One region of the Kistimonas scapharcae genome, then DNA from elsewhere that is predicted to be linked to it. Evidence: predicted binding sites of a transcription regulator. Region 1 holds the regulator's gene; each other region holds the start of a gene.
What was found. The regulator FNR, encoded in region 1, switches genes on or off when oxygen is low (the NO sensors DNR and NnrR bind a similar motif). The targets are predictions, from matches to a motif close to TTGATNTANATCAA.

Region 1 (7,202 bases):
GCTGCCTACCATGCTGCTGCTGCCGACAGCGCCACCGCCCGGCGCCCACTGTCACTCTACTTCCACATTCCGTTTTGCGCCCGGGTCTGCTACTACTGCGGTTGCAACAAGGTCGTCACCAAACGCCGCGAACATGCTGAGCCCTATCTGCAGACACTGTTCCATGAAATTGAAATGCAGTCTGCCCTGATGGGACACAACCAGACCGTTGAACAACTTCACTGGGGCGGCGGCACGCCAACCTTCCTGAACCCGACCCAGATGCAGGCGCTGATGGATAAAACCGCCAAACACTTCAACCTGGTCAGCGGTGATTTTGGCGATTACTCCATAGAACTTGACCCCCGGGAGGCGGACTGGAGCACCATTGGCCACCTGCGCTCGCTCGGTTTCAACCGGATCAGTATCGGCGTGCAGGATTTCAACCCCACCGTGCAGCAGGCTGTCAACCGGGTTCAGAGTGAAGAAGAAACCCGCGATGTTATTGATGCTGCCCGAGCACTGACATTTAAGTCCATTAACATCGACCTCATCTATGGTCTGCCCTTCCAGAGCTGCGCCAGCTTCATGGAAACCGTTGATAAAGTGATTGAAATTCGCCCTGATCGACTGTCTGTCTTCAACTATGCTCACATGCCCAACCGCTTCATGCCTCAGCGGCGCATCAACAGCGAAGACCTGCCCAGTCCACAGGAAAAACTGACTATTCTTGAAAACACGATCACGCGCCTGCTGGATGCCGGTTATGTGTATATCGGTATGGATCACTTTGCCCTGCCCGATGACGATCTGGCTCTTGCCCAGGAAGGAGGCACCCTGCACAGAAATTTCCAGGGATACACGACACACAGCCAGTGCGACCTCATTGGCATGGGCGTTTCTTCGATCAGCCGCGTTGGCAACGTTTACGCACAGAACCACGCAAACATGGAGGAATACGCCAGCCGGGTCAATAACGGCAAACTGGCCATTCGTCGCGGTTTATTGATGAATGAGGATGACCGTATCCGCAGTGCCGTTATCAATCAGTTGATTTGTCACTTCCGACTGGATATCAAACCCATTGAAGAAACGTTCGGCATTCACTTCCAAGACTATTTCGCAGATGCCCTCAAGAAACTGAGCACCATGGCTGCCGATGGACTGATCCGGATGGACAGCCAAAGCATTGTCGTCGAACCCCGCGGCAGACTGTTGATACGCAATATCTGCATGCAGTTCGACGTCTATCAGCAGGTGGCAGAAGTCCAGCGCTTCTCACGGGTTATCTAGCCCTCTCGCCTTAAGCCCTGAAAGAACGCCGGTTTCACGCCTTTTTCTGACATTGAAACCGGCTTTTTTTCATGAAACATTCAGATACGTATCCTCACAGTCTTAAACTTGTCAGGAGAATCCCCTACAATACGGCCGCAACGACTTTTACACCCACCGGTTCACAGGGGTTCTTCTGTATGGTGTCCAAGCTGAATGTGCGGCAAGTGACTCATGTGGCCTGCAGAGACTGCAGCCTGAGTCAGCTCTGCCTGCCACTGGCGCTTAAAATTGAAGATATTGATGAACTCGACAGGATCATCAAGCGAGGACGTCCGCTGAAAAAAGGCGAGCACCTGTTCCTTGAAGGCGATCCTTTTCACAGTGTCTATGCAGTACGCTCCGGCGCACTGAAAACCTACACGGCCACCAACGAAGGTGAAGAACAGATCACGGGCTTTTACCTGCCCAGTGAACTGGTGGGACTGAGCGGTCTCGATACAGAAGCTTATCCGGTGTCTGCCCAAGCGATTGAAACCACGATGGTCTGCGAGATCCCGTTTGATCGTCTGGAAAAGCTCTCCGACGACTATCCGGAGCTGCGTCGTCAACTGATGCGCGTCATGTGTCGTAAAATTCGCGAAGATCAGCAGATGAAACTGCTGCTGTCGAAGAAAAACGCGGACGAACGGATCGCCACATTCCTGATCAACCTGGCCAGCCGGTTCCGTCGTCGTGGCTTTTCATCACAATCTTTCCGCCTGTCGATGTCCCGCAATGAAATGGGCAACTACTTGGGTCTGGCGGTCGAAACCGTCAGCCGTGTGTTCACCCGTTTCCAGAAAAACGGCCTGATCAACGCCAACGGCAAAGAGATTGAGATCACCAACGCCATGGAGTTGTGCGCCCTGGCCGGTGGCAAGCTTGTTGAACACCAGGACATTGTCAACATTCAGTAACGCAGCGCAGGACTCACGCTCTGATGGTTTTTGACCAGCAACTGCTCCACTCCCTGATTCGGGCCATACCTAACTGGCCTGAACCCGGCGTGACATTTCGCGATATCACGCCGCTATTCCAGTCCCCGAAAGGGACAGAAATGATCATCAACACCCTGGCCGAGCGCTATCGCGAGAGGGATATCACCCATATCGGCGCACTGGACGCTCGCGGCTTTCTGGTTGGCTCTCCACTGGCCTGCAAACTGGGACTGCCACTGGTCATTTTTAGAAAGCCTGGCAAACTGCCCTATGATGTGATTCGCGAAGAGTATGCACTGGAGTACGGCTCTGCCGCCCTCGAAGTGCACACAGACGCACTGAAAAAGGGCGATCGCCTGCTGTTAGCCGATGACCTGATTGCTACCGGCGGAACCCTTTGCGCCGCAGCCAAACTGTGCCGCCGACTGGGCGCTGAACCTGTCGAAGCCACTGCCATCATTGACCTTCCAGCACTAGGCGGGTCTAAACGCCTCGACTCGGAAGGCATCCCCAGCTTCAGCCTTTGCAGCTATTGATCAAGCTATTGGCATTACCGCCGATTCCCCGTTTATAGAACCTTTAAGGCAGGGAAGCCTGAAGACCATGGGAATCTGCGCAGACGAATTCAGGGAGTATGTCGTCCAACCCACGTTAGACCATCTCGACATGCGCTCACCATTAGCAGAAAACCTGCTTCTGGGAACAGCAGCCGTCGAATCCGGGCTCGGCTCCCACCTTCACCTTGCCAATCATACCTCACTCGGCATTTACCAGATCAGCCCGGCAACCCATCGCAGAATCTGGGACACCTTTCTCTACAATCAACACGAACTGGCCAGCAAGGTCAGGGGGCTGGCCAGCCAACGGGAATTTCTGCTACACCCACACGCAGAACTCGCCACCAACCTCTCCTATGCAACCGCCATTGCCTGGATGGTGTACCTGAGCGCCGCCCCAATGTGTGACGACCCGACAGTCGCCAATGACCCACAACAGCTTGCTACCCTCTGGCAACAACATTACCAGAGCGAAAACAGTCACTCACCGGAAGTGTTTGTCGAACACTACAACCAACTTATCCTCGGCAAGACAGTCGCGGCCTGACACCAGCTAGTGCCCGCCTCTGCTTATTCCTGGCTTTCCGCACATTTCACGCAGAGATCGGTATAGGGCATGATTTCGAGGCGCGCCATTGGAATATCACCGCCGCACCCGGTACAAAGCCCGTAATCGCCCTCCTCTATTCGCTCCAGCGCTTTCTGGATCAGTCGCAATTCAGCCACCGCCTCATTACCCAAGGCATCCAGTACTTCGTCATTTTCACGCTCCTGGGCCTGCTCGGACCAGTCTGCACTGGCCTTACGGGTCACATCCCGGGTAATGTTGGCGACACGCCGCTCCAGCTCATCCTGCCGGGTTTTCAGCCGCTGGCAAAACACTTCGTATTCTTTATTCATTCGACTCCCTCTGTAGCTAACAAGATCCCGCCCATGCCCTATTCTAGCCAGAGGACCGGTCAGCGCGGTTGATCTGAATCATGGCCGGAATGATCAATACTGCGGACTCATCGCCCCATCCAATCAGCCAAATAGTCTAGCAAAGCCCTATCCTGCCACAGGCTTTCATGCCAGAAAATCTCCAGAGACATTTCTGCCATGAAAAATCTATGTATTAACCGCGCACGCTTGCGGTCATGAATACCTGATTATTTGCGCCCGGGTCTTTATAATGCTGCGAACTTTCATCACTGTGGTTAACGAGAACGGCATTCCTGTTCATCACGGTGTGCCCAAAGACATAACCAAGTATCCTGACTGTATGCAGATTGAGACCCGAAGCGAAAAAGTCAATTTCAACAAGCTGCAGAAGCGCCTGCGCCGCCTGACCGGTCAGGCTATAGCTGCCTACAACATGATTGAGGATGGCGACCGCATCATGTGCTGCCTGTCCGGCGGCAAAGACAGCTATGCCATGCTCGACATCCTGCTCAACCTGCAGAAATACGCCCCAGTCAGGTTTGAACTGGTCGCCGTCAACCTGGATCAGAAACAGCCCGGTTTCCCAGAGCACGTGCTGCCAGAATACCTGGCCAGTCTGGGTGTGGAATACCGGATTATTGAAGAAGATACGTACAGCATCGTCAAGGACAAGGTTCCTGAAGGCAAAACCACCTGCGCACTCTGCTCACGTCTGCGCCGGGGCATCCTGTACCGCACCGCCACCGAACTCGGCGCCACCAAGATTGCCCTGGGGCACCACCGGGAAGACATCCTCGAAACCCTGTTCCTGAACATGTTCTACGGTGGCAAGCTCAAGGCCATGCCGCCCAAACTTATCAGCGATGACGGCAAGCACATTGTCATTCGCCCACTCGCGTTTTGCCGGGAAAAGGATATCGCCAGATTTGCCGAACTGAAGGAATTTCCGATCATCCCCTGCAACCTGTGCGGCTCCCAGCCCAATCTCCAGCGCCAGACCATCAAGGGCATGATGACCGAATGGGATAAACGCTTCCCCGGCCGGATTGAAAGCATGTTCCGGGCAGTGACCAATGTCGCGCCCTCTCACCTTGCCGATAACAGGCTCTACGATTTCAGCAAACTGGTGCCACGGGGCACACCTGTCGAGGATGGCGACACAGCGTTTGACCGGGAAACATTTCCGCTCCAGTTTACTGCGGACAATGATGAAGAGACGAACACTGAAGACGCGATAATAAAACCGGTTAACATTATGGACCTACCGGCTTAAAAGAAAAAAGGGGCATTGACGCCCCTTTTTTTTACATTGAACTATTGATCACCAGCATCATTAAGATCCCAGTCATAGTCGTAACGAACGCGCCCCTTGAAGGTCACCAGTTTATTATTGGATTTCGCTGCCGCATATTGCTGCAAATGCACCATCAATGACTGATAGTCCCCGAAATCAACCGCATACCAGTCATAAATCCTGGAAAGATACAGCGTTTCCCCCTCAAACCTGACACCTTTAGCCTGATTGATAAATCGGCTGGCAGCCTTTTCAAGCTGTATATCAACATTTTTACCGGTGTAAGCGGAGGCCGCCAGATCTGGACATCCCATACTGGCGCAGTTCACTGCGTAATGAATCCGTTTATCTTTCCAGATCGGACGCAAAATGCGGTGCTCGATATCATTCAGGGTCAACCGCTGCCCCGCGACAGTGATGAGGTCGTCATCCCAGGGATCAAAACTGAAAAAACCTTCACCCAGTTTTCGGATGGACTTTACGGGATAATGGTCAAGAATTAGCCGAACCGTCAGGGCGTTGTAGAGGTTAATCCAGTACGCCATCTGCTCTCGACGGTTGTAGGCACGGGGATCAAGACCTGCCAGATACGCCAGATAATGGTCAAGACTGACACGATCTTCCGCAGACACACGACCATAATCAAACAGGCGCACGTCAGGCCTTTCAATCAGATAGGCATCCAGTAAGCGCTGCCATTCAACATGTGAAATCGCTTCCGTGCTCTTCTCATGACTCCGGTCCCACAGCGCCCAATACTCACTTTTCGGGGCCGCGACAGCCACACCTGCCAAACACCAGATGATTATCCCTGACAACCAGTTACGCCACATGGGCACCCCTCCACCTTGGATTCGACTTACTTGATCCAATTAAATTATCCAGCCCCAGGACTGGCGGGTGCCGCGAGCGCGACATCGTATTTTTCAAGACCGTTGCCCGTGATCATCGCCATCAATTCATGAACATAGGCTTCCCCCCGCTGGGAATAGCGTACAAGACCGGGTGACAGGTAAATACCGGTCACTGGCTGATCCTCACGACGCGCCTCAGCACGCAAGGCCCTCAGATCCGCATACTGTGCATGCGTATTGATATTCAGGAGATAGGCGGCCACAGAACCAGCGACAGAGTCAAATTTTCTGACTTCATGGTCGGCCCCTTCACTACGCTGCGTGGGCACCAGACCACAGCCCTTGCTGAAACACCACTGTCCAAACAGGTTATTCCCTTCCCGGGCAAAACGGGATGTACCCCAGGCGGACTCATTCGCGGCCTGAGCCAACGCCAGCGAGACAGGCAGCGTATCGACACGCTCCAGCAAGGCTGCATACCATTGTGGCGTTAATTCATCCACCAGAGACAACCGGTATTTTTTCACTACAGAAGTTAGCCACGCCTTATCTGTTTCACTCAATGCGGGTTGACTGGATAGCTGCTCGATACGGGTACGATCAGTCGCTATTTTCTGGTTTTCAGCATCAACGATAGGCTTCATATACCCAAAAAATGCTGCCTTTTTCGCTTTGACATCCTGAATACTGCCAAAATCGGGCATTTCACTGCCAAACACCGGCGAGCTGGTCACAACCGGCTCCGTCACTGTGCTTTCCGCCTTTTGATCAAGAACAGAATTCACCAGTAAAGCCGTCAATACCAGTAACAGCAGTAATACCGCTACCATCTTGCCTAATCCCTGCTTCGCCGACATAGCACCTCATGCCTTTTAGCTAATTTAACGAGATAAAACAGTTTTTCATACAATGCTGACTATTGCCATCCGGAGCGTCGCCTGTTCTACTGTTTGTTAGCAGTATTGACAATTGACCCACAACCAAAACAGACAAGCCAGCTCATGAGCAGTCCAGGAGTTTCCTGATCGACTGGCAAGGAGGCAGAATCATGGCGCTTCATGTTTGGGGATTATTCACGCATCCTGACCAGGAATGGCGCAGTATCCGTGAGGAAAAATCCTCTGTGATCAAAACCTATATGTCCAACGTAGTTGTTCTGGCGGCGATTCCCGCCATATGCACCTATTTTGGCACAACGGTGACCGGCTGGTCCCTGGCGGGCAGCGAGGAGGTTGTCCGGCTGACATCAGACAGTGCCGCCTCCATGGCCCTGCTGGCTTACCTGGCCATGCTGTCAGGTGTTTACGTGATGGGACGGGCGATTCACTGGATGGCACAGACCTAT
Region 2 (7,202 bases), on a different contig from region 1:
GTTTATGTGTCGCAAGCTGGTATTACTTAAGCGCATCCTTGGCCAGCTGACCGACTTCAGGGTGAGTCAGGAATTTCGAGAAGGGGGCGGTAGCCGCCTCTGGACCGAAGGTCATGACAAGCACGGGAGTATCGGTATGCGTACCGGTTCCCCAGACCACATACTGATCTTCCGCCAATGCATGGCCCATCAGGTTCCAGCGGGTTTCTTCACCATAAACATAGAAGGACTCGAAAGGCGTATCCACTGCCGGCCAGGTCTTGGAGGCCAAGTAAGAATGACCTGCTTTCTGGAAACGGTTCGGGCTGGTTTTCAGCACAGTGGCCGCCATGGCTTCTGTCACTTCAAACGCATGGTGCTTGCTCATCAGCTCTGCCAGTTTCTTAGCCGTCTGCTGATCGGCTGGCAGGGATTCGAAATCACCCCAGATGTTTTTGTTGCTGCGAGTCTGTGCATAGATGCGATCCAGCAGGCTCAGGTCAGCAAAGTTGAACATGGGCTGATAGTCGTGCTCGTCACCAAAACCAGGCGCCGGCAGTTTCTGCGGCTCAGGCACATCCTTCATGCTGTAACTGAAACCGAAGGAACCGGTTTCGTGGTCAGCGGTCACAATCATCAGGGTATCGTTGCGCTGCGCTACCCATTCGTAGACGGCTTCGATCGCCTCATCAAACTTGACCATGTCATGCAGCATGGCGCCGACATCGTTCTCATGGCCGGCCCAGTCGATCTGACCACCTTCAACCATCAGGAAGAAACCGTCTTCATCCTGGCTCAGGATATCCAGCGCCTTCATGGTCATTTCTTTCAGGGTGGGCTCAGAGCGATCACCGGCATCTTTGGTTGCCGCGTAATCAATACCGTCCATCATGCCGGAGTTGGCAAACAGACCCAGCACCTTGCCATCCTGAACCTTGTCCATCTGTTCACGGGTGAACGCCAGCTGGTAACCTGCCGTCTGTGCTTCGGTGAGCAGGTTCACTTCATCCTTGCGCTTGGAGCTGAAGGTGAAGGCTCCGTCATTCAGTTCACGAATGGCTTCATAGGTCGCGCCCTTGTCATTCACTGACTTGGGTACAAAATGACGCAGGCCACCTGAGAACATCACGTCTGGCCCGATACGGATCATATCCACCGCGATCTCATTTTCCAGGTTGCGGTGGGGCTGATGCGCGGCAAAAGCGGCAGGTGTCGCATGAGTCAGACGGGTATCGGATACCAGGCCTGTCGCCTTACCCATCTTCTGGGCACGCTCAAGGATGGTTTCCAGGTATTCACCTTCGGTGCCAACACCAATAACTTCACTCAACGCCGGTTCACCGGTCGCCAGCTGGGTCGCGGAGCAGGCGGAATCCACTACGATCTTGTCGTGTGGGCCTGTGCTGGAAACACCCAGAACACCCGCTTCAATCAAACGATCAATACCGGTCGGGCGGCCTTCGTAAATGGAGTTGGGTGCACGATGCGCATAAGTACGGAGCAAACCTACCTGCTGAGGCCCCATGCCATCACCGATCATCATGATGACATTCTTGACCTTGCCGGATTCTGCAACCGTTTCAGTGTTCTGCTGGCCATCCAGCGCACATCCGGCCATTGCCGCACATCCGGCAACAACAAGGCCTGCCAGTAGTTTCTTTCTGAAATACATCAGAATTCCCCCAAAAATGAACGTACAGAGAGTTCGCCCGACCTTATTCCATGCAGTTCCTTCACCACGATGACAATTGTCAGGCGTGTATAGATCGCGGCACATTCTTGCAATTTCAGGGTGTTTTACATTGATATTCTGCAACAAATGTCGTGGCTGCTATTTTGAAACATGACCTGCATCAAGCAGCACGTCAGTTTTATAAAGAATGGAAATCAATGCCGAATCCGAGCCGGCAAAACGTATGACACCCTGACAATTAACTGGCCACCCCAAGGTAGGCTTTCAGTTCAGCAATCCCCTCGCCAGTCACTGAACTGATTTCAAAAAGGGTGTGGGCACCGGCCGCTTTCAGTATTTCCCGTGAGAAAGCGACATCGCCCCCATCACTATCAATCTTGGTGATAATGCCGATCGCCGGACGATTGAACATGCCGGTAAAGCAGGGAGGGTAATGGTTGTTTTTACGTGTGCAGTCGTGCACCAACCCGATAACATCGTAATCCACGGACGATGTCATCAGAGCTGAATAGAAGTGGCGGTTCTCAATGAATTCACCGGGTGTATCCAGCATGTACTGGCTGTATTCCATCGCCTGCGTCTTGCGATAGACCAGTTCCTGACCATAGAGCGCCTGGGTCAGTGTAGTCTTGCCCGATGACGTCGAGCCGATCAGCATCATCTTTTTCATCGGCATGCCATCAGGAACGGGTAATCTGGGCAGGCGAAAACTTCAGGATACCACCCAACAGATCCAGCACTGCCGTGAGTGCGGCTTCCACACTGCCAACATCACCACTGATCACCAGGCATCCGGAAAAGCGATCCAGGAAACCAATCTCAACACCTGCGGCTTTCGTCGCAACATCGGCGGCAATAATGGAACCTTCACTTGGCGTGATCGTCATGATACCGATGGCACTGACCGTCTCGGCATTCAGGCCAAGCTTGGTCACCAGGCCAGGCTGGGGATGGGCAATCAAATGGGCCAGGGTGACCTGTTTACCAGGTACATACTCCTGAATGATGCGTTCTTTCTCTTGCGACATAAGCTAAAAACACCTGCCGCATAAACGGCGAACAAAAACATAATACGTGCAAACTGAAACTCGTCGGCGATCACGCTGCCAGTGTCGATGGCGTCGGTGTCCGTTTGCAGCAGCGGCAGGGATGCCGCGGTAGCGCGGAGGGCTAAGGATAGCCCTTCAGCGCGGGCGGAAAACGGGCACCGATGCCATCGGCTCCCCCGATCCCGAAAAACCGGATCAGGGACGGATCAATCAGCCATTCTTCTGGCGAGCAATCTCTTCCCAGTTAGCGGGATAGACAACAAACAGGAAGCGTGCAAAATCTGGCGCGCTGAACTGGATCTTGGAACCCTTGGGAATGAAGATCACATCACCGGCATGACCGACCACTTCGCGGCCATCGATGATCACTTTCAGGGTACCTTCGATGATGTAATCAACTTCATCATACTCGAGGGTCCAGTCAAAGGTGGTCTTATCCATCTCCATCATACCGCAACCCAGACGTGGGCTTTCGGACAGTTCCAGCAGGTCGGTAATGAAAACCTTGTCACCCGGCTTGCCGGTATCGAATGGCTTGCACTTGACGGTAGCCGCCTTGACGACTGCAACACCGGACGCATCCACGTGCTTGTCGAATTCGGGCTTGGTGATCTGTTGTGCCATCTGCTCAGCGACAACCTTGCGGATGATTTGCTCGAGCATTTCAGCGTTGATCTGGGTCATGTCACACTCTCAGAACGGTTAAAAAGAAAGAAACAGAAAGCAGCTCAGGAGGTTGCCAACAGCTTGACCACGGTTGCCTGCACGATCTGAATCGTACGGCTGTCGGTGATAGCAAACTCTTTTTCAAGCATGTCGGCGATACGCTGGCGCAACGTGTCAGGCGTTTCCACCGGTGTTGGCGCCTGAGTTTCCGCCTGCGCGCCGTGCACCACGTGAATGCCATGAATCCGCGCGTAATCGACCGCGCCGGGGGTCATCAACATATCCCGCTCCAGCAGCAGTGTGTCTCCGGTCAGGAACCCGGTGATGTTGTTCCGGGTCACCAGTCGTTTACTCATCCACTGATCTCCATGTTGTCCACAATACCGACAATGGCAGCATCCACAGGACCTTCATGGATCATGGCCGCCTTACGTGCCGCACCGCCCCGGGCTACCAACACCATGTCACCGATCCCGGCGCCAACCGTATCAACAGCCACCATGGCACTCTTGGAATCCGCACCGTCGGAATTCACCAGGCTGACGATCATCAGCTTGAATCCGTTGAGGCCATCCAGTTTGCGGGTCGCCCAGATGTTGCCTGTTACCTTGCCTATCAGCACCTGCGATTCTCCTGCATCAATGCTCCGGATCGTCCGGATACCTGCCGTAAGGCGATGGGGAAAACCGGAAAATCGAAATGGTCGTAACAGTAATATGGGAAGGGGTTGGGTAGGTTGACACGCATCAAGTCGGCTAACGAGAATCGGTTAACTTAGATCAATAGCATCACAAGAATTCTGATTGCAGCACGGTGGCACGTTAATGAGCGGCTCCACTATGGGCGTTTTGTTGACGCTGCTCCAATACCGCTCGAACCACCTGCAAGCCATGCGTTTGATAGAAATTCTGCAGATACATCTGCCATACCTTATTGACAGAACCCAGTCTCTCCTCACAAAAACAAACGACCAGCAAATTCAACAGTGTCCTATTTTTTCTCTGCCAGGAACCAGACAACAGACTTCTGTTAACCAGCTCTGAACAGCAAGTACTGTCAGGCACGAATAACTCCAGCAATGCACCAGGATCGTGATTAATATAGAAATAGTCACCAAACATTAAGTAAGGCTTCCATGCAATTTTTAAACATGGACTTGCAACCATATTACAAACATCATAATTAACCGCTATATTAATCAATGGTTGACCTTCATATTCAAAAATCACTTCTTTGCAATTCAACATGATCTGACTATCAACAATGGTATATTCGTTAGTTTTTCGAACCAACAGACCCGCAACTGCCGAAGGTAACAGACACAACCTATCGAACAGTTCCTTCTGTACATCTTCATTATCTACAAGAAAATCAAAATCATTAACAAATAAAGCGAATGGTGATGAAAAAAAGGCGTTAATATCACATTTAAACAATCCCCTCACACAATATTCCACCAAAAGTGATGAACCATATAAGATGACTTTTCCATTCCCTCTCCTGGGATAATTAAAAACATATGATATATGACCAACTAACGCATCACAGACTGAATATCGACGTTCCAATGCCGCATCATAAAACCGGGCAATAGCAATATTTACCTTTTCCGTCTGCCTTTTTCTTCGTGAAGCATATAGCAAGATCTCAAACTTCTCTTTCAACTTACCGTCTGAAAAAACCTCTTTGAAAAATTCATATGCTTGACTAATTTTATAATTTTCTCCCGTTGCGTCACGATCAAATTCGGCTGACTCCAGTTTCCAGTGAAATGCCATCATGATCTGAGCAAAAAGTTCAAGCCATGAACACAGCATCAAATGCTTCCATTCCTGTAAAACAGATGCATTTCCCTGAAAGGTTGGTACGTATTGCGTAAGAGCAGCAGAAACCCACTGATAAAGATGATTAAGATGCCATATGGGCCATGCCTTAAGAGGTTGTTGCAGAGCCCCTAGAAAGCCCTCAAAAAAAGCATCAAACAGTGGGAAGTATACTTTGCAATCAACACTCTTATCACCTACATATCTAAGCACCTTTAGTACTATTTTTTCCTTATTCAAATCCTTATTGTAAATTGATGCGACTTCTACTAACTTACTGCGAGATAAATCTAATAGCCTTTCATAAGCACTCACAACCTTTACACAATCAATATTTGGCAGCTTTTCATTTATCTCAACGAGTGTACACAATATACTCCACAAATCATCAACGTTCGCATCATATAAATTTTTCGATAGAATCTTCGAAACAACGCAGTCAACATGATGAACACATAAGCGTTTTTCAAAGTACTCATGAGATTCATCCTTGATAAGCTTCAACAAAGAGGAAAGCACAGCATTGAAATCTATCACATCATATCCGCCAGCAACAACATCTGCATGTTGCAATAGCCGATCAAGGAATGCCTTTAAAAGCCGCATACCTATTTCATGAATCCCCTCATCTATCCCTTTCGATATACACCAGATCCCATCTCTCACTGCTCTTGCATCAAGAGAATCCATCAAAATATTCAAGTGCTGGATAATATCTTTTGCCATATCCATATATTGATTTCTTGAAAAGAAACCAAAAGGCTGCATAATCACAAGGGCTGTATAAAATCGCCCAAAAGAACGTCCAACCTCATTATCACTCGTATCTCCACCATAATCACTAATAAAACAGGATACGCCAGAAAAAAGCATTACAATGGCCCGTTTAACGATTTCTTTCTCTCTTTGCTGACTAAAAACACCTGATTTCTTTTCTTTTTTCAGGATATAAGCAAGATCGTATAAAAGGAACGATAATCTGCTGATAGTAAAACGATGTAAATTGCGTGCCATAACATCGATTAATCCAGCCATACCAGAATAAGCAAGAAATGATTGGTGCTGTATATTATTGCCGATAATCTCCCTGACTCTTTTAATCAAGGCCCCCCATAAAAACGCACTATGCTCTTCTGCATCCCAGTTGTTACTGATAGTTGCAGTAAACGCCTCCACCAGATCATTCAACTCAGCTAGAGACGTAGAAGCGGCTACACGGTCTAAAAAGGACTCATAACGCATCGGTTCCCGGGCAGGCGGCAGACCCGGCACCACTTCTGTTTGAACATGTGCAGTGACACCAATACTTCTGACTGTTGTCGGCCTAACAGCGCCCGTCAATTGAGCAGGCAAATGAGCCAACCACGGCCGGGGACTCTGCAATGCGCCTGCTGCATACCAAGCGCCATAAGCCCATCCCAATCGGGGGGAAACAACATGGGGCCGTGGCAATTGATCCCACCCCATCCCCCTTGCTCTTTGACGAGGGTAAAATCCAGGTCTTTGCATTGCTGACAAAAATCTCAAAATGATTAATCGGCTCTCACGTAAACCCATTGGCTTACGAAAGCACATAAATCACTAGACCCGTCATCAAGTCGTAAGTTCACGGTGAATAAATATGCCATTCGCCGGCTCGTGGGGTTTGTTAGTAAGAATGCTGCTGAGTCGAAACACAAGGTAAATAACCAAGACCCTACCACCGCTTAATTCTGTTATTGTATGCCGATAACAGCATACCCATGACGAAGACAGATGGTGGCATTAAACAATGAAAAAAGCATGGACATTCATAGTAGCCGCAGTAACAGTGCTGACATTATCCGCCTGTTCTATCACCACACCATTGGATCCGCACAATCCTTCCCCCAAGCTAACAGATTGCCCATCCACACCCAATTGCGTGTCTACGGACACAGACTCTGCCAGTCACCGTATCCAACCATTTAATCTGCTCATACCGGCTGATCAAGCCTGGCCACAAGTCGTCAA
Region 3 (7,202 bases), on a different contig from region 1:
AAGAACAATACGGGCCGACGGATTGCCTGGTCAATAATGCAGGCATCCTGCGTCTGGGACGAATGGATACTCAGGATCCGCAGGAATGGCAGCTGATGTTCGATATCAATGTACAGGGATTGCTGAACGGCATACACCTTGTGTTGGCTGGCATGCGGCGCAGGAAGTCGGGGACGTTGATTAATATCAGTTCAGTGGCAGGGCGCAAGACCTTTGTGAATCATGCAGGGTATTGTGGCACCAAGTTTGCTGTACACGCCATCAGCGAAGGCATTCGTGAAGAGGTGGCGGATGATAATGTCCGGGTTGTGACCATTGCGCCGGGCATTGTGGAAACGGAAATCCTGGACCACACGACCAGCGATGAAATCCGGCAAGAATATAAGGACTGGAAAAAGGAGATTGGCGGCGGCATTCGTTCAGAGGATACCGCTGAAGCGATCTGGTATGCCTATCAGCAACCGCAGAATGTCTGTATTCGGGAAGTGGTACTTGCACCGACCCGGCAGCAGTAACAATGAAGGCGCCTACAGCTGTAGGGTTTTGGTGGAAACAGAGGTGTCTGCCTATCCATAGGTCTGGCTTATGGTAAGCCTCAGAAATGACAATTTTATCTTCAGGGTTTGAATACCTATAGTGCCGCTCATTACTGCACAGCGTCTGATGTGTGCAAACGCTCTTTTTTAATGGAAAGCATTATGAAAAAACCACTGGTTGTAATTACCGGTGCCAGCTCCGGTATTGGCGAAGCTACTGCACGCAAACTCTCTGCTGAAGGGTATTCTCTTTTGTTGCTGGCGCGCAGGATTGAGAGACTGGAACGTCTGGGTTTGCCGAATACCCTGTGCCGTCAGGTGGATGTGATGGATCGCGAACGTTTTCGCCATGCACTGGAAGAAGCCGAGGCACAGTTTGGTCCGGTGGATTGCCTGATCAACAATGCGGGTGTGATGCTGCTGGGACATGTGGATACTCAGGATCCGGTAGAATGGCAGCGCATGTTTGATGTGAATGTGCTCGGTTTGTTGAATGGTGTCCATCTGGTGTTGGCGGGTATGCGGGAGCGAAAAGCAGGTACCGTCATCAACATCAGTTCTATTGCAGGCCGCAAGACGTTTCCCAATCATGCGGCTTATTGCGGTACCAAGTTTGCGGTGCACGCGATGGGTGAAAATATCCGGGAAGAAGTGGCTGACGACAATGTTCGTGTGATCACCATTGCCCCCGGTGCGGTGGAAACTGAATTACTTGGGCATACCACCAGTGATGACATCAAGGCGGGCTATGAATCCTGGAAAGACAGCATCGGCGGCGCCATTGCACCGGAAGATATTGCTGGTGCTATCAGCTACGCCTATAACCAGCCACAAAACGTGTGTGTGCGTGAGATTGTGATCGCAGCAACCCGTCAGCAACCTTAATGGTTGAGCCGCTGTTTTAAGTCATTGAACATTTCAAATAACCGCCCAGGGGTTAGGGCGGTTATGCTATTCATTCTCAATAATGATCGACCTCTGCCGATATCACTATTTCGCTTGTAAATGATGGGGTTATTCCGTCACGGGAACTTTGCCTGACCCATAACTGTCATATAACCAGCGAATGATTGTGATCAGGTACCATGAGGTCGAATATGAAAAGAAAAGATACGAAGCACGTTGAACAAAACGACAACTCAAAGCAGGACAAAAAAAACGCCCATTTCTTCTCTTTCAGCGGTTTGAGAAGGCGTTCAGCCAACACGCAGGAAAACGGTGATGATTCGTCCCGGGAATCGTCAAATATCCGTACCGCCTGACCCCCGTTTCCCACTCCAATTCAGTCATCGGCTGCCGATAAAACAAGACAGGTCTTTGTCTTCCTGATGCGTCTGGTTGGCGTCTCAGGGTATCGGTAGGTCGGTGTAACATGGAAATACTGCGTAAGTGCCCCTGCTGTCAGTCCGAAGCCGAGTTTGTGGATGTTCCGGTATCCGGCAGCCTGTTATGGCAGGTAACCTGCCGGCGTTGTGGTTTATCCACCGAGCTGGATGATGACCGCATGCTTTGCCTTAAACAATGGAACCGCCGGGAACGGGAAGACCACCTGAAAATGGTGGTGCTCAGTCTGACCATCGGCAGTGCGTTCCTGGCGGTCATCGGATTTGTGATCGGTATGCTGCTGGGCCTGAACAGCGGTTTTTCCTGAGGCCTCACACTACTTCATTTCAAAGCCCTGTTCTTTCAGGAACGCTCGCATATGAGGGCGGGTTTTCTCTGACATCAATCCACTGACCTGCTCACTCCAGCTGATCGTTTTATTCCCGCCGGTTCGGGTCTGGTAATAGTTGCGAATGGTGTCGTCATAGGCTTCCAGTGTCCCGGGGTCATCATCGGACCAGACATCTTCTTTCAAAGTAACATCAGCAGGCAGCCGGGGTTTTATTTCGGGATGCTGATCCGGGTAACCCAGGCAGAGTCCAAAGACGGGATAGACCTGTTGCGGTAGCTGCAGCAGGCCGCTGACCTCACGTGGGTTATTGCGAATACCGCCGATGTAACAGGCGCCCAGTCCCATGGACTCGGCGGCGATGACGCAGTTCTGTGCCATCAGGGCGACATCCACGGTTGCGATGATAAACGCTTCGGTCATGCCGAGCGGCATCGTCATATTGTGGCGTTCACAGCATTGTTCCGCCCGGCGGAGATCGGCACAAAACACCAGAAATTCGGCGGCAGACGCCACATAGGGCTGGCCACCGGATAACGTCACCAGCTGTTCCCTGGCATCGGGGTTGCGTACACGAATCACGCTGCGCGCCTGAACGAAACTGGAGGTGGCAGCGGCTTGTCCTGCCTGGATGATTCCCTGCAGCTGCTGTTCAGTGATCGGTTGGTCTGTGAACTTTCGGATGGAGCGGTGGTTCCCCAACAGCTTCAGCAGGCTGGTTTCGGTGGCGGGATCGTGTTGCATAGGGTCTCCGTTATTGTGTTGTTGTCAGTTCGCGTGTGATCGCGACACATTATGGCAGGAGCACGTGGTCTTTCTCTGAATGTTGACCCATGTCAATGTTTGTTCGGCGGATTTGTCTCTAAAGTACCGGTTACCTGCCAATAAACACAACACACCGGATGGTCGCATAGCCACAGGCCTTTAAAAGCGGCACGTTCGGCATAATAGCGAGGTTAGCCATGGAAAATGCCGTTGCAGACGGTCATCGGACAGAAAATAAAGGGAGCAATGTGCTGATACCCTGGAATGACTCTCTCAGCGTCGGTATCCAGGAGATCGATGAGCAGCACAGGGTGCTGGTGGATCTGCTCAACGAGCTACACCGGGCCATTACCGAGCATCATGGGAGTGATGCAGCCATTGGCATCCTTGATCGGCTGGTGGAATACACCCGGATTCATTTCTCCGTAGAAGAAAGCCTGATGCGGGTGCTGGATTACCCCGGCTATGAAGAGCACAAGCAACACCATGAACAACTGATTGAACAGGTATATGAACTCCGGGGAAAAGTGGGTAATGGCAAGCATATCAGCTTTGAACTGCTCCACTTCCTGAAATCCTGGCTGACCCGCCATATCCTGGAAGATGACCGGGATTATGTGCCGTTTTTCCTGTCCCGTGGTGTCAAGGCCAGCTACGAGAAGCGTTCCTGGCTGGACCGGATTTTTCATCGCTAACCGTAGTATACCCGCAGGCGTGATTGTGAATGGTTATAACCGCCTGCTACTGCGCTGAGTATACTTTTCAGAAGGTGTGCCGGTTCAGGACGGGACCGGCGTTGTCTCCGCGCAGTAACAGGGATTGTTATGATGACCACACACGCTGGCAGTGGCCAGTCGCCTATTCTGGATCATGCTTTCAGACTCTCTTCAAACAATGAACCACTGACTCTTCGGGACCATTTCAAAGGCCATGTCATCCTGATGACGTTGCTGGAACCTGAGGCTGTTCAGGAGCAGCTGGAGGCCCTGGAGCAGATGTTCCTGCGGTATCGTTTACGTCATTTCACTGTGGTGGGCATCCAGCCGGAAACGGTTCAGGTGGTGACTAACGTTTCTTTCCCACTCCTGAAGCTGCCCACCGGCAGTGACCACGAGCACTTTCAGACACTCACCGGTCTGGCCGGTCCTGCGGGCATGTCAGTGTGCCTGGTGAACCGCCGCGGTCATCAGGCGGCGGTGTTTCCGGATGATCCGGTACCCGGCAACAGCAAATTCATGCAAAAGCTGGAAATGCTGCTGGCCGAACACCGTTAAGGGGTGGGGATGACCTCGTCCAGCACCTGGATGAGGCGCTCTGTCTGCGCTTTGTTTCCCAGGGTGATACGAAGACCCAGGCGACCCTGCTGATCCGCCTTGGGACGCACGAGAATGTTGTTCGCCTGCAGGTGACGGTTGATGGCGTCGGGATCGTCCGGGAACGTCCAGAGGTAGTTGGCGGCGCTGGGCCAGAAATCAATCTGCTTATTCACAAGAAACGCTTCAAACAGCGGTTTGGAGACGGTCATGACTTCCCTGACGTAGTCTTCGGTGTATTCCGGATGTGCCAGCGCCGCAGTCGCTGCGACAACGGCAAACTGGTTGACGTCGTAGGGGCCGCGGACATTGAGCAGGGCGTTAATGTTATCGGGGGAGCTGATCACATAACCCAGCCGGATCGATGGTAACCCCCAGGTCTTGGAAAACGTGCGGGTGACCAGCAGGTTGGGATAGTCATTGACCAGATCACTGACTGTGCTTTGGGTATATTCGAAGTAGCATTCATCGACCAGAATGGCGGCCTCAGGTGCCGTTTTGGCGATCTCGATGATGGTTTCACGACTGACAGCGGTGCCGGATGGATTGTTAGGGTTGGCAATCACAATCAGGCGGGTAGCCGGAGTGATGGCATCCAGGACGGCCTGTGCGGGAAATTCTTCCTCACGGGTGTACTGTGGCTCAGCGATTTTGAGGTTTTCGACTTTTGCGCACTGGTAATACATCGCGAACGACGGACCGGGAATAATGGCTTCATCCCCTTCACGGCAGCTGGCGCGGATGATCAGGTCGATGCCCTGGTCGGAACCATTGGTGATCATGACCTGGTTGCTGCTGATGCCGTTATAGTCCGCGATACGTTCGGTCAGTTCGCCATAATTGGGATACATCTGCAGCCGGTCATTGTTAAGGTAATCCAGCAGTGCCTGACGAACCTGCGGGCTGACGGGCAGGGTGCGTTCATTGAAATCCAGCAGTAAATGCTGCTCCGGATCGCGACCTTCCAGTGGAGGGGAATAGGCGCTCATGGCGGCAATATGGGATTTGAAAACACTCATGGTCTGCACCGCTTTGTTGTCATGATCGTTGTGGTCAACAGGCGCAGCCAGTATACGCAGAGAGTTTTCTTGTGTCATTTTCCCTAAGTCGCTGGATAGGTCAGTTTCCCAGCCGGGAACAGGTTATTTGTCGTTATCCTTTTTTTGTGTTGACTTTAGTGTCTCCGGCTTGAAAGAACGAATGGAATCCAAGTGTTTTTCCCAAGGCGTTTTGGACGCTACTTTTTCACGATCCGCTATATGTTCAGATGAGTTGGTTTCTACATGTTTCATGGATGACTTATTAAAAGACCGTATTTCATCTAACGTTTTATCCATAGGGTCTGCATCATCCGCGTTTTGTATAGCCTCTTTTCTCTGTTGTATCTGTTCCTTAGAGTTGGTTTCTGTTTTTCGTAATTTTTGTCTGTCGAATTTTGCAAAGTCGTCATTCAACGACTTCATGGCATTGGCATGATCATCTGTCACATTGGCGGCATAACGTTTCGGAGGCGATGACACAGGTTGACTCTTGTTTTTAGATGATTGCGGCCAATCTGGTGGCGGTGGCGGTGGCGGTGGTGGCATGTCTTGTGGTATGAGTGGCGGAGGCTGATGAGTGATGTCCGGTAATATTGGCTTGGCTGTATCAACGGATGCAGGTGGCAGGTTGTTGTTTTCATCACATAATGGTTCACCGTCACCCTCATAAACAACGGGTACTGCTTCCATCGTTACGTTCATTTCATCCTCGGAGGGGAGGTGTTTTTGCCTCTTTTTAAACATTTCGCTGTTTTCTAATTCATGAATAAGCTGATGTGAATCGGGTAACTGTCCCGTTACTTCAAGTTCGGTTGATGAGATCAGGCTATCTCGCCAATGTAGCATTGCATTTGCGAGTGACTTAAGAGAATTCATAACGGACTCTAAAGGATTACTTTCCTTCTGCTTCTGATCAAGTAACACCTGTTTGTAGAGTGCAAGATTGTTTTTCGTTTGTGATAGAAGCTCTTCTTCTGGATGTTGCGGTAATGCTTGTCTGACCTGTTCTATGATCCCGTCGTCAAGTCCGCTGGTTTTTCCGGGATCGGGATAGCTGTAAATAACTTTACCATTTTTTCTTATTGTGATTTCAGTAATGCATTCTGGTGGTTTGCAGGCTGGGTCTTTCAGGAAATCAAGGTTTTTCGCAATCTTTGCCAGCCAGAGGTTTTTTATATTTTCATTGATTTGACCTTCCAATACCTTTGGATCAGGCAAGCCATTGTCTGTTTTCCCGACACTTCGCTGTTTTGTGCCTAAACTTGCGCTTGCCTTGGCATTTGAGCCTTTAGAGATGATTGGCTGGCCTTCAGTTTGGCTGACTAACTCCGGCTCGCTTTCTTGTTTTTGGGATACTTTTGAATAGAGATTCGAGGTCAGCGGGTGCCTCCCATGTGGACCTTCCATAATGCCTCCATGTTTATTTTATAATTTTAGTGGTTTTTCTGATAAGTCTGATGAATTGCTGTGGCTAATTCTATTTTGATAACAGAAAATGTAATAAAAAAGCCTGTCAATTAATTGACAGGCTATAAAATAAGGATAGGAATAGTATTTTTACGCTTACATACGTGTTGTTTTACTTGGTGTGGCTATACCATTATATTAACCTTTTGCTTATAAGAGCGCTTTGTTTGCTTGCTAGACTATCATCGGTGGACGTGACTGGAGTGTCTGGCTCTCATTGGGCGTTTTTGGTTGAGAGACAGGCTTTGTCATGATAATTGAAATTTTTTCATCATCAGCTCCATTTTGCCCGGATAAAACGGTGTCTATCTGTAGATCCTCTTCGGTGTTATCCGGTGTTAGTCTGTAACATGACTTGACAGAGTCTTTGGACAGCTTCGTGGCAAGTCTTGCACTGAATGTAGTGAGC

Region 2: a site for FNR is predicted at 4,124-4,137, ahead of ABD892_RS09400 (EutN/CcmL family microcompartment protein). Genes of this name have one in related genera too.
Region 3: a site for FNR is predicted at 3,035-3,048, ahead of ABD892_RS20380 (bacteriohemerythrin). Genes of this name have one in related genera too.

What each region holds. Positions count from the first base shown of each region.
Region 1 is NZ_BAABFL010000124.1:27,091-34,292, forward strand. Features, by position in the region: gene hemN (oxygen-independent coproporphyrinogen III oxidase) at 1-1,272, shown strand, start outside; gene fnr (fumarate/nitrate reduction transcriptional regulator Fnr) at 1,452-2,210, shown strand; gene ABD892_RS08060 (adenine phosphoribosyltransferase) at 2,234-2,767, shown strand; gene ABD892_RS08065 (hypothetical protein) at 2,835-3,335, shown strand; gene ABD892_RS08070 (TraR/DksA family transcriptional regulator) at 3,359-3,688, opposite strand; gene ttcA (tRNA 2-thiocytidine(32) synthetase TtcA) at 4,050-4,982, shown strand; gene ABD892_RS08080 (DUF547 domain-containing protein) at 5,024-5,836, opposite strand; gene ABD892_RS08085 (glucosaminidase domain-containing protein) at 5,881-6,714, opposite strand; gene ABD892_RS08090 (Yip1 family protein) at 6,906-7,202, shown strand, end outside.
Region 2 is NZ_BAABFL010000134.1:18,103-25,304, forward strand. Features, by position in the region: gene ABD892_RS09375 (alkaline phosphatase) at 23-1,651, opposite strand; gene ABD892_RS09380 (EutP/PduV family microcompartment system protein) at 1,911-2,342, opposite strand; gene eutS (ethanolamine utilization microcompartment protein EutS) at 2,353-2,700, opposite strand; gene ABD892_RS09390 (cupin domain-containing protein) at 2,932-3,405, opposite strand; gene ABD892_RS09395 (hypothetical protein) at 3,450-3,743, opposite strand; gene ABD892_RS09400 (EutN/CcmL family microcompartment protein) at 3,740-4,009, opposite strand; gene ABD892_RS09405 (hypothetical protein) at 4,209-6,677, opposite strand; gene ABD892_RS09410 (DUF1499 domain-containing protein) at 6,982-7,202, shown strand, end outside.
Region 3 is NZ_BAABFL010000455.1:27,129-34,330, reverse strand. Features, by position in the region: gene ABD892_RS20405 (SDR family oxidoreductase) at 1-515, shown strand, start outside; gene ABD892_RS20400 (SDR family oxidoreductase) at 699-1,421, shown strand; gene ABD892_RS20395 (hypothetical protein) at 1,634-1,798, shown strand; gene ABD892_RS20390 (Lar family restriction alleviation protein) at 1,909-2,187, shown strand; gene nfsA (oxygen-insensitive NADPH nitroreductase) at 2,197-2,952, opposite strand; gene ABD892_RS20380 (bacteriohemerythrin) at 3,171-3,668, shown strand; gene ABD892_RS20375 (hypothetical protein) at 3,798-4,247, shown strand; gene ABD892_RS20370 (pyridoxal phosphate-dependent aminotransferase) at 4,244-5,383, opposite strand; gene ABD892_RS20365 (hypothetical protein) at 5,429-6,733, opposite strand; gene ABD892_RS20360 (hypothetical protein) at 6,968-7,202, opposite strand, start outside.